One region of the Nonomuraea sp. ATR24 genome, then DNA from elsewhere that is predicted to be linked to it. Evidence: riboswitches for the same ligand, from Rfam matches in the RefSeq annotation. Region 1 holds a riboswitch; each other region holds the start of a gene.

What was found. A riboswitch is a leader RNA that binds a small molecule or an ion and turns the genes downstream of it on or off. The one in region 1 is predicted to bind cyclic di-AMP.
Region 2: another riboswitch for cyclic di-AMP. It lies ahead of ACBI99_RS32860 (NlpC/P60 family protein); the one in region 1 lies ahead of ACBI99_RS00885 (hypothetical protein).
Region 3: another riboswitch for cyclic di-AMP. It lies ahead of ACBI99_RS36170 (hypothetical protein); the one in region 1 lies ahead of ACBI99_RS00885 (hypothetical protein).

What each region holds. Positions count from the first base shown of each region.
Region 1 is NZ_JBGNUU010000001.1:183,872-187,371, forward strand. Features, by position in the region: gene ACBI99_RS00875 (hypothetical protein) at 1-227, shown strand, start outside; gene ACBI99_RS00880 (alpha/beta fold hydrolase) at 272-1,120, opposite strand; gene ACBI99_RS00885 (hypothetical protein) at 1,251-2,045, opposite strand; cyclic di-AMP (ydaO/yuaA leader) riboswitch at 2,214-2,345, opposite strand; gene ACBI99_RS00890 (DUF5302 domain-containing protein) at 2,512-2,712, opposite strand; gene ACBI99_RS00895 (CBS domain-containing protein) at 2,808-3,251, shown strand; gene ACBI99_RS00900 (rod shape-determining protein) at 3,295-3,500, shown strand, end outside.
Region 2 is NZ_JBGNUU010000017.1:12,817-16,316, forward strand. Features, by position in the region: gene ACBI99_RS32850 (cytochrome P450) at 1-901, opposite strand, end outside; gene ACBI99_RS32855 (LuxR C-terminal-related transcriptional regulator) at 1,139-1,351, shown strand; gene ACBI99_RS32860 (NlpC/P60 family protein) at 1,376-2,371, opposite strand; cyclic di-AMP (ydaO/yuaA leader) riboswitch at 2,375-2,522, opposite strand; gene ACBI99_RS32865 (amino-acid N-acetyltransferase) at 2,789-3,358, shown strand; gene ACBI99_RS32870 (RDD family protein) at 3,444-3,500, shown strand, end outside.
Region 3 is NZ_JBGNUU010000020.1:138,109-141,608, forward strand. Features, by position in the region: gene ACBI99_RS36165 (TetR/AcrR family transcriptional regulator) at 1-384, opposite strand, end outside; gene ACBI99_RS36170 (hypothetical protein) at 440-1,399, opposite strand; cyclic di-AMP (ydaO/yuaA leader) riboswitch at 1,407-1,548, opposite strand; gene galT (galactose-1-phosphate uridylyltransferase) at 1,614-2,696, opposite strand; gene ACBI99_RS36180 (DeoR/GlpR family DNA-binding transcription regulator) at 2,693-3,472, opposite strand.

The DNA.
Region 1 (3,500 bases):
ACACCGAGGTCGTCAAGGCCAAGCTGCGCACGATGGACTCGCTCGGGCTCAAGGACGCGATCGAGGACATCCTCATCTCGCTCAGCGGCCAGTATCACATCATCCGGCCGCTGACCGGGCGCGGCGGCAAGGGCCTGTTCCTCTACCTGGCCCTCGACCGGAGCCGGGCCAATCTGGCCCTGGCCAGGCACCAGCTCCGGGCCATCGAGGAGAAGCTGGAGGTCTGAGACCCGGTGGCTCGTGCCCGGGGCGCGGCGGGCACGAGCCACCGTCACACGCGGGAGGTGAGCCGCGTCACGGCGGCGACGATCTCGGGCCAGAGCGGGCGGGGAAGGTCGTGCCCCATGCCGGGGAACGTCAGCAGCTCGGCCCCCTCGATGGCCGCCGCCGTGGCGCGCCCGCCCTCGACCGGGACGAGCTGGTCGTCCTCGCCGTGCACGACCAGCGTCGGCACCTTGACGGCCGCCAGGCCCTCGGTGCGGTCGCCGGAGGCCATGATCGCGGCGAGCTGGCGGGCCGTGCCCGGCGGGTCGAAGCAGCGGTCGAAGGCCAGGCCGGCCAGCCGCAGGACGCGCTCGCGGTCCATCTCGTAGCCCGGCGAGCCGATCACCGACCAGGTCTTGAGCGCCTGCGCCAGGACCGCCTCCCGGTCGGCCGGCGGCGCGCCGAACAGCACCGCGCCCGCGGCCTCGGTCGGCGGGGCGACCGCGGGGCCGGTGGTCGACATGATCGAGGTGAGGGTGAGCACCCGTTCCGGATGGCGGACGGCCAGCGTCTGGGCGATCATGCCGCCCATCGACGCGCCCATGACGTGCGCCGCGGGCCAGCCGAGCGCGTCCATGAGCCCGGCGGCGTCGTCGGCCATGTCGTCCAGCAGGTACGGGGCGGCGCCCCGGAAGTCGGGCACGCCCGCCTCGTGGAAGTGCGTGGACAGACCGGCGTCGCGGTTGTCGAACCGGAGGACGTGATGCCCCTGGTCGGCCAGGGCCGTGCAGAGGTCGTCGTCCCAGTGGATGAGCTGGGCGCCCAGCCCCATGATGAGCAGGAGCGGGCGCCCGTCAGGTGAGCCGAAGCTCTCGTAGGCGAGGTCGATGCCGTTCGCCGAGGCGTGGGTGGTCACGGATACTAGAATTACCTTCTAATTCGTCCCGCGTAAAGCACGCCCGGCCTCCCATGCGGAAGGCTCAGGCGCCCGGCCGGGGGACGGCTCGGACGCCTGAGCTCCTTGCTGGGTCAGCTGCCCGTCAGGGTCAGCGGCCCATCAGCTTGCGGAGACGGTCGCGGCCGAGGATCACGCCGCCACCGGCCAGGGCGAGACCGCCGGCCAGCACGGCGCCGCCGACGCCACCGGTCTCCTCGCCGGCCGCCGCGGCGGCGGGCTTGGAGCCGCCGCCCGCGGGGCGCTCGCTCGCGGTGTACGCGGCCGGGGCGACGCCGCCGCTGCCGGGAGCCTCGACGCGGGGCTTGTTCTCCTCGGTCTTCTTCTCCGCCAGGATGGTCGGCGGCTGCGCCGGGTTGCGGTCCACGCGCGACCAGGCGCCGGTCGAGAAGGCCACGGGGTGGTTCTTCTTGCCCACGCCGTCGCCCCACTTGGTGATGACGTACTGGACCTCGATGTGGCCCTTGCCGCCGTTGCCGTCGACCATCAGCGTGCTGGAGTTGAACTTGCCGCCGGTCAGCTCGGCGAACGTCTTGGCGTCCAGGTCGAGCATGATGCCGTTGTTGGACGGGTTGCCGGGACCGCGGTCACCCACGAAGAAGGGCATCTTCTTGCCCTTGTAGACGACGTAGCCCTCGGTCATCAGCGGCCAGCTCGGGCTGGCGGCCAGGCCCTTCTGCATGGGCTTGCCACTGGCGGGCAGACCCGTGTCACCGGCGCGGCCGGAGGAGTCGTCCCAGAAGTAGGACGCGGTGGTCGCGCCCTTCAGCAGCACCTTCTGGCTCTCGTCGACGTCGGCGTGGGCGGCGCCGGCCCCGAAGGCGAGGGCGCCGGCGGCGGTGGCGGTGAGCAGGGCGAAGGAACGCATGCCGATACGAGCAGACATGAAAAAGTAAAGTCCTCTGTTAGGCAATGGGGAAAAGCGCTCACTCAGAAGGGCGTAGCCGGGCAGAACGCCAAACGGTCGCTACGCGGAGCGCGAGAAGTTCGGGGAAGTGGTGCCGCTCAGTGGGCGCGGGCTGGGGGTACGACGCAGCGGTACATCACAGGTAGGGTGTCCTCTCCATCTCGCCTACCGGGTTAGCTGACGGGTTCGGGCGTGGAGATGCCCTACCGGCCGCGAGGGCCGGATTCACCCCAGAAGTTGGGTCCCCGGTTCCCGTGAGGGATTCGGCGCCAGGTGGCCGCCTCTTCCTGGTGAAGGGCTAGGTCACCACCTGGTAACGCCACCCAATGTATATGCCAAACCGGACAAACGCAAAGGTAACACCATGAATCAGGCGAAGATCTACCTAGGAGGGTCAAGAAAAGGGGGGCACGGCATTGCCGTACCCCCCTGAAACGCCAGGATCTCAGCCGCCGCTCTTGCGCCTGAAAGATCGCTTGCTGGCAGCCGGCCCGTGTGCCCCGTGAATCTTCGCGGCGTCGGCGCCCCTGCCACCCGCGCTCGTGCCCGCGGCCTGGTTGCGCTTGCGCTCCAGCGCCTCGCGGAACTTGCGCTTCATCTCGTCCTCGGGAGTCTCGCTGACTTCCGGCTCCGGTGTTTCCGCCATGGAGGACCTCCTGGTGTTGAGGGACGTACACAGCTTCGCACGATCGCCCACACGGCGCGAAACCGGGACGGCCGCCCAGCGGTTAGGGTGAGCCTGTGCGCGCACGCGATCTCGTCAGCGACTTCCCGACCGTGACGCTCGACACCCGCGCGGCCGACGCCGCCCGGCTGCTGGCCGAGCACGGGCTGCCGGGGCTCATCGTGCTCGACGACGACGGCCGTCCGCGCACGATCCTGCCCGGCACCCAGGTGCTGCGCCTGGCCGTCCCCCGCTACTGCCTCGACGACCCCGCCCTGGCCAGGGTCGTCGACGAGGAGCACGCCGACGCGTTCATGCGCGGCCTCGGCGAGCGCACGGTCCGCGAGACCCTGCCCGAGCAGCCGCGCGAGCTGCCCATCGCCGACGGCGACGCCACCCTGCTGGAGCTGGCCGCGCTCATGGCCCGCACGCACAGCCCGCTCGTCGCCGTCGTCGACGACGGCGCCCTGCTGGGCGGCGTCACGCTCCAGGCGCTGATGGGCCAGTCGCTGCCGCACTAGCTCCTTGGTGTTGCCTTGACCCGATGCCGGGCAGATTCCGGTCATGGTGAGCCCGCTCGGCCGGGATCTCGCGATCGATCTCGGCAGTGTCAGCACCCAGATCCACGCACGAGGCCGGGGCATCGTGCTCAACGAGCCCACGGCCGTCGCGCGAAGTCCCGAGACGGGCCGGGCCGTCAGGTTCGGCGCCCAGGCCGTCTGCTGCGGCGACACCTGCTGGCCGGTGCGCGGCGGTATGCCGGGAGACCC
Region 2 (3,500 bases), on a different contig from region 1:
CCGGGTCGGCGAACGCGGCGGGGTCGCGGTTGGCGGCCCCGACCAGCGCCAGCACCGCGCTGCCGGCGGGCACGGCGGTCCCGGCCAGCTCCACGTCCTCCAGCGCCACGCGCATGGTGAGCTGCACGGGCGGGTCGTACCTGAGGACCTCCTCGACCACCTGCTGGGGCGCGTCGGCGGCGCGCCCGAGCACGCCGTGCCTGACCAGGTTGAGCACGCCGTTGCCGATGAGGTTGACGGTCGTCTCGTGTCCGGCCACGAGCAGCAGCACGCAGGTGCCGAGCAGTTCCTGCTCGGTCAGCTCCTCGACCTGGGCGAGCGCGCTGAGCAGGTCGTCGCCGGGCCGCTCGCGCCGCAGCGCGATGAGGCGGCGGAAATACGCGCGGAACTCCTCCCGGTCGTGCTCGGTCCGGGAGATCAGGTCCGGCGGCACGATCGGGTCGAGGCTCCTGGCGAGCGTCTCGCTCCAACCGCGGAAGCGCTCGTGGTCCTCTGGAGGCACGCCGAGCATCTCGCTGATCACCATGACGGGCAGCGGGTAGGCGAACGCGCTCATCAGGTCGGCCTCATCGGGCAGCGCGTCGAGGAGCCCGGCGGTGATGGCCTCGATCCGCGGACGCAGCCGCCTGATCATGCCCGGGGTGAAGGCCCGGCTGACCAGGCCGCGCAGCCGGGTGTGGTCCGGCGGGTTCATCATCAGGAACGAGCGGGGCGGCTCGCCGTCGGGCGGGGCGCCGTGGCCGAACCGGGCGTCACGCAGCACCGCGGAGCAGAGCTCGTGCGTGGTGGCGACGAGGAGCCCGCCGCGGGTCCGCAGCAGCGCGTCGCTCTCGCGCAGCTCGCGGTAACGGGTGTACGGGTCGCGCAGGAAGCCGGGGTCGGAGGGATCGAACCCGAGCATGTCCGTTGGCGTCAAAGGAGCGTAGTCAGGATCGCTGTGATCGATCATCATGCTCCGATAAGTGCCGACATATGGCGAGTACTTCACATACAACGGATCATGTCAACGGAAGAGGTCAAGTGCGGCGAATTTCGTGCTTGACGACGTTTCCTGGATGCGTTTACCGTCTGCGAGGATGTGCCGCTCCGGTCGGGCCCTAGACGTCTCCGGGTGGTGCTGGTGGGGGGAGGGCTCCCGATGGATGTGCTCACAGAAGGCGTTGAACTGAGCCGTGCCGATCTGGCGTTGCTGGCCGAACTGGCCAAGGGCGTCACCGTGGACCGGGTCGGCCGACGCCTTGACATCAGCGGTCGCACCGTGCGGCGAAGACTGCGCGGCATCTGCGACCGCATAGGCGTGGCCACCGCGATCGAGGCGGTGGCCTGGGCTGCCCGCAGGCAGCTCATCTAAGGCCGCTGGCCGGCTCTGGCGCCGCTAGTCGGCGATGCGGACGGCTCCGGCGAAGGGGCGCCGGGCGATGGACGCGATCCGCACCACGTCGCCGGTGCGCGGCGCGTGCACCATCATGCCGCCGCCCAGGTAGATGCCCACGTGGTGCAGGTCGTTGTAGAAGAACACCAGGTCGCCCGCGCGCAGCTCCTCCCTGGAGATGTGCCGGCCGGCGGTCCACTGGTCACCGGTGTAGTGCGGCAGCGAGATGCCCACCTGCTGGTAGGCGGCCATCACCAGTCCGGAGCAGTCGTAGCCGCGCGGCCCTTCGGCGCCCCAGATGTACGGCTTGAGCTGCTGGGTGAGCGCCCACTTGGCGGCCTGGGCGGCCTTGCCCGAGCCCGGGATCGGCAGGTTGACCTTGACCGCCGGGGTGCCCGGCCGGCCGGCCTCGCCGAGCGCGCGCCTGAACAGGTTGCTCTCGACCTTGCCGACGAGCTTGACGATCCGGTCGCGCTTGGCGTCGAGGTCCTTGACGATCTTCGAGACCTCGGTGATGCGGGCCTTGGCGCCGGCGCGGGCCCGCTCGGCCGCCTGCATCGCCTTGGTGAGCTGGAGGATCTCCTCGCCCTGCTGCTGCTGGATCGCGTAGTTGGTGGCCGCCAGGTCGAGGTAGCCCTCGGGGTCGTCGGAGTTGACGAACGCCAGGGTGCCCGACAGGCCGCCGTTGATGTAGGTGGTCTGCGCGAGCAGGATCGCCTTGGAGCGCTTGTCGGCCAGCTCGGCCTCGCTGGCGGCCAGCGTCTTCTTGGCGTTGTCGGCGGCCTTCTGGGCCGTCTTGAGCTTCTCCCGCTGGCCGTTGTACTGCTCGGCCAGCGTCTCGATCTCCAGGTGCATCTCCTCGACCTGCTCGGAGAGCTCCTTGAGCGAAGGCTTGGGGTCGGCGGAGGCTGGTGAGCCCAAGGGCAGAGCGAGGACCAGTGCGGCCACGGCGGCCAAGCCGACGACACCGAATCGCTTCTTGCCAGAGCGCCTGTCCAACCAAGCTCCTTCCGTTGACGCCTACCGGGTTAGCTGACGGGTTCGGGCCGGAGCAGCCCTACCGAGCGTGGCTCGGATTCACCCCTGGCAGCGGGTTGACGCCGCCGGCGGGTCCCCGGCTCCCCTCGCGGGGATTGGGCGTGTCGACCGCGCGGTGTGCGCGGGTGACATCGTCGCTGGACACTAATGCACTCCTGGTTCCTGCTCAACCGGAACTGCCGAGTCTGTAGAGGTTTCACAACCGACGGGTCACAAGGTGATCTCGTGGCGAGCCGTACAGAAAAGACTTTATGCCCTCTTTGCCCCAAGTTCGCCCGATCGTGAAACTGTAGGAATCGTGCAATCCGGAGCGTGCACGCACAGTGACGGTCCGGGAGTTTGGGGCGAGCCGTAATGGGGTCTGTACTCTGGATGGCCATGGAGCAGGTCGCCGAGCTAGCGGTCCCCGAGACCGAAGTGCTCGTCAGGCGCGCGCGGACCAGGGACGTCAGGGCGATCAAGCTCCTGGTCGACACCTACGCCGGCGTCGGGCGCAAGATGCTGGAGAAGGCCACCGTCACGCTGTACGAGGACGTCCAGGAGTTCTGGGTGGCCGAGCGGGGCGGCGAGGTCGTCGGCTGTGGCGCGCTGCACGTGCTCTGGGAGGATCTGGCCGAGATCCGCACCGTGGCCGTGCACCCCTCGGCCAGGGGTTTCGGCATCGGCCATCGCGTGGTCTCGGCTCTCATCAGGACCGCTCGGGAGCTTGGGCTGGAACGTGTATTTTGTCTCACTTTCGAGGTGGACTTCTTCGCGAGGCACGGGTTCCGTACGATCCAGGGCACGCCCGTCTCACCCGAGGTGTACGCCGAACTCCTGGCCTCGTACGACGAGGGCGTCGCAGAGTTCCTCGACCTCGAACACGTCAAGCCGAACACCCTGGGCAACACACGCATGCTGCTCCACTTGACATCGGGTGACGCGGACCTTGACTGCCGAGAAAGGTGATTGTTGATACCTATGTCGATACGTTGGGCAGGACAGGCATGTGCCCTGACACGTGCCACATGCGCACTCGAAGCGAGGTGACACGGTGAGCACAGGACAGCCGCCGTATCCACAGGACGATTCCCCCGAGAACTCCCCTGAA
Region 3 (3,500 bases), on a different contig from region 1:
CCGCAGGGCGGCCTCCCACGACGTGTAGACCTCCGAACACGCCTGCTGGAGCGGGTCGCTGGCGGCGGCCATCTCGAGCGCCACGGTGGCCACCGGGCAGCCCTTGCGCCAGCCCGACTCCTCCAGCCGGTCGCCCAGCAGCCGCAGCACCTCGTCCACGGCCAGGTCGTCGAAGGCCGACCCGATCGCCGCCCCGGCGCGCCGGATCGACTCGCCGACCAGCTGGTCCTTGCCCTCGGGGAAGTGGAAGTACAGCGACCCGCGCGGCGCCCCGCTGGCGGCGATCACCTGGTTGAGCCCGGCATTGGCATAGCCGCCCGCCTCGACCAGCTCCTGGGTCGCCTCCAGGATCCGCAGCCGGGTCTCGGCCCCCTTCTTGCCCATGCCGAAAAACTAGACCGATCTACATATTCTGTCAACGCCGAGCCGGTCGGCCACGTCAGTGCATCGAGATGTGGACGTGGTCGTAGTGGTTCTCGGTGATGCTGCCGCGGTTGGACATGGCGTTCCAGCCGGAGCCGTGATTGATCCGCTGCTTCCAGATCACGTACTTGACCCCGAGCTTGTCCCGGTTCTTCACGGTCCATTCGGCGATGCGGTCGCCGAGGGCGTTGTTGGCCGCGGTGGGCATGGAGCCGCCGGCGCTCATCATGAAGTCGCAGGCCCGCCCCAGCGGGTGCTCGCCGCTGGACCCCGAGCGGAAGCAGCCGACGCTGAACGGCAGCTTGAAGCTCTTCTCGATCTGCGCCTTCATCGCCCGGGTGCGGGCGGTGATGTTGTCGGTGCCGCTCGGCAGCTGCGGGGCCCAGGTGCCGTCGGAGCGCCGCCCGGTGCTGAACGGGATCAGGTCCTCCAGCTTCTTCTCGATGTCGCCGATGACGTCCTCGGCCTCGTCGCGCTGCTTGGCCACCTCGGTCGTGTCGGCGCTGAGCCGGCGGGCCAGGGCGGCGGCCGCGTCGGCGGCCTTCTTCTGCTCGTCGCGGGCGGCGGCCACGCCGGCCACGATGGCCTGCTGCTCGGCGGTGAGCTGTTCGACCACGGCCGCGCCGGCCCCGTCGGGCGGCACCATGTAGTAGGGCAGGCCCAGCGTGCCGCTCTGGTAACGAAGTCTGGCGAGCTCGCCCACCTTCAGCTGGGCGGCGGCGAGCGCCTGGTCGGCGGCGGCGAGCCGCTTCTTGGCCGCCTCGGCGGCCTCGCGGGCCTTGGCGAGCTCGACGCGTTTGGCGTTGTAGCGCTCGATGAGCTGGTCGACCTTCTTGTTGAGCTGCTTCAGGTCGCCGCGGAGCTGGCTCTCGGACGGCTTGGGCTCGGCCGCGGCCGGTGCTGACCAGGTGGCGAACGTCATCGCTGCCGCGGTGACGACGCCGATGGCAAGTCGCGTGGGGGACGCTGACGCCACGTGCGGGGTTTCCTCTCCCTCTGCCGGCCGGGTTAGCTGACGGGTTCGGGCATGGGAGTCGCTTCCCTACCACCGAAGTGGATTCACCCCAGGTGCGGATGGGTCCCCGGCTCCCGGGCAACTCGCCCGGGATTAGGCGTACACGGTGCTATGACCGTGCTTGAAGGGATATTAGTGGTAGATCACGAGTAATGCGACATCAATCGGAAATCAATTAGTGATCTACCTGTGATCGAAGCATGCGTGCCGCCTCTTCCGGGAGCACGTCGTTGACGAAGGCTCCCATGGCCGACTCCGATCCCGCCAGGTACTTCAGCTTGCCCGGCGCCCGCCGGATGCTGAACAGCTCCAGATGAAGATAGCCCAGCTCACGGTCCTGCCGGACCGGCGCCTGGTGCCAGGCCGAGATGTACGGCATCGCGACGCCGAACAGCCCGTCCAGCGCGCGCAGCACCGAGGTGTAGAGCGGGGCGAACGCCGCCCGCTCGGCCTCCGACAGCGCCGCCAGGTCCGGCACCCGGCGATGCGGGTAAAGATGCACCTCGAACGGCCACCGCGCGGCGGCGGGCACGAACGCCGTCCACAGCTCGTTGGCGGCCACCACCCGGGTGCCCGCCTCCCGCTCGGCCGCCAGCACGTCGGCGAACAGGTTGCGCCCCGGCCGCCGCGCCGCATAGCGCCTGGCGGCGCCGAGCTGCAGCTTGGTGCGCGGCGTGACGTACGGATAGGCGTAAATCTGGCCGTGCGGGTGGAAGAGCGTGATGCCGATCTCCTCGCCCCGGTTCTCGAAGCAGAACACCTGCTCCACGCCCTCGATCGAGGACAGCTCGGCCGTGCGGTCGGCCCACGCCTCCATGACCAGCTCCACCCGGTCGTCGGAGAGCTGCGAGAACGACGAGGAGTGCTCGGAGGTGAAGCACATCACCTCGCACCGCCCCACCCCCGGCCGGACCTCGCTCAGCCCGCCCACGTCCGCGTAACTGCCGAGATTGCGGGAGAACGACGGGAACCGGTTCTCGAACACCACCACGTCGTAGTCGTCCGCCGGGATCTCCGACGCCCGCTCTGCGGACGACGGGCACAGCGGGCACTCGTCGGCCGGAGGCAGGAACGTGCGCGTCTGCCGGTGCCCGGCGACCGCGATCCACTCCTCGGTCAGCGGGTCGTAGCGCAGCTCCGACGCCACCGGCCGGGGATCGAGCGGCCGCCGGTCGATCGCGCTCCGGTCGGCGTCGTCACGCCGGTCGAAGTAGATCAGCTCCCGGCCGTCGGCCAGATGGGTGATGGTGCGCTTCACTGCGAGCCCTCCGCGATGATCAGTTCGCCGGCGCGTTCGGCCAGCTCCGTACGTGCCTCCTGGGGCAGCCCGGGGTCGCTGATGACCACGTCGGCCTCGCGCAGCTCCGCGATCGTGCTGATGCCGACCGTGTTCCACTTGGTGTGGTCGGCGGGCACGACCAGCCGGTGCGCGGCGCTGACCAGCTCCCGGTCGGTCTCGGACTCCAGCAGGTTGGGCGTGGTGAACCCGGCCCGCACGCTCATCCCGTGCACCCCCAGGAACAGGGTGTCCACGTGCAGGCGCCGGATCGCGGCCACGGCCACCGGGCCGACGAGCGCGTCGGAGGGGGTGCGGACGCCGCCGGTGAGCACGACCGTGCGATCGGCGCGCGGATTGCGGTGGAAGACCTCGGCCACGGGGATCGAGTTGGTGATGACGGTCAGCTCCGGCACCCCGATCAGGTGACGGGCCAGCGCCCACGTCGTGGTGCCGGCCGACAGGGCGACCGCGGTGCCGGGCCGGACGAGCTGGGCGGCGCGCCGCGCGATGGACTCCTTCTCCTGCTGCTGGCGGGCCGACTTGGCGGTGAAACCCGGCTCCTCGGTCGAGCCGGGGCCGAGCGTCGTGGCGCCGCCGTGGACCTTCTCCAGCAGCCCGCGCTCGGCGAGCACCTCCAGGTCGCGGCGGATCGTCATGTCGGAGACGCCGAGCTCGCGCACGAGATCGGCCACCCGGACCCCGCCTGCGCTGCGGACGCGTTCGAGAATCGCCTGCTGACGCTGCTGTGCGAGCACGCCCCCGCTCCTTCCAACAGATTCCACC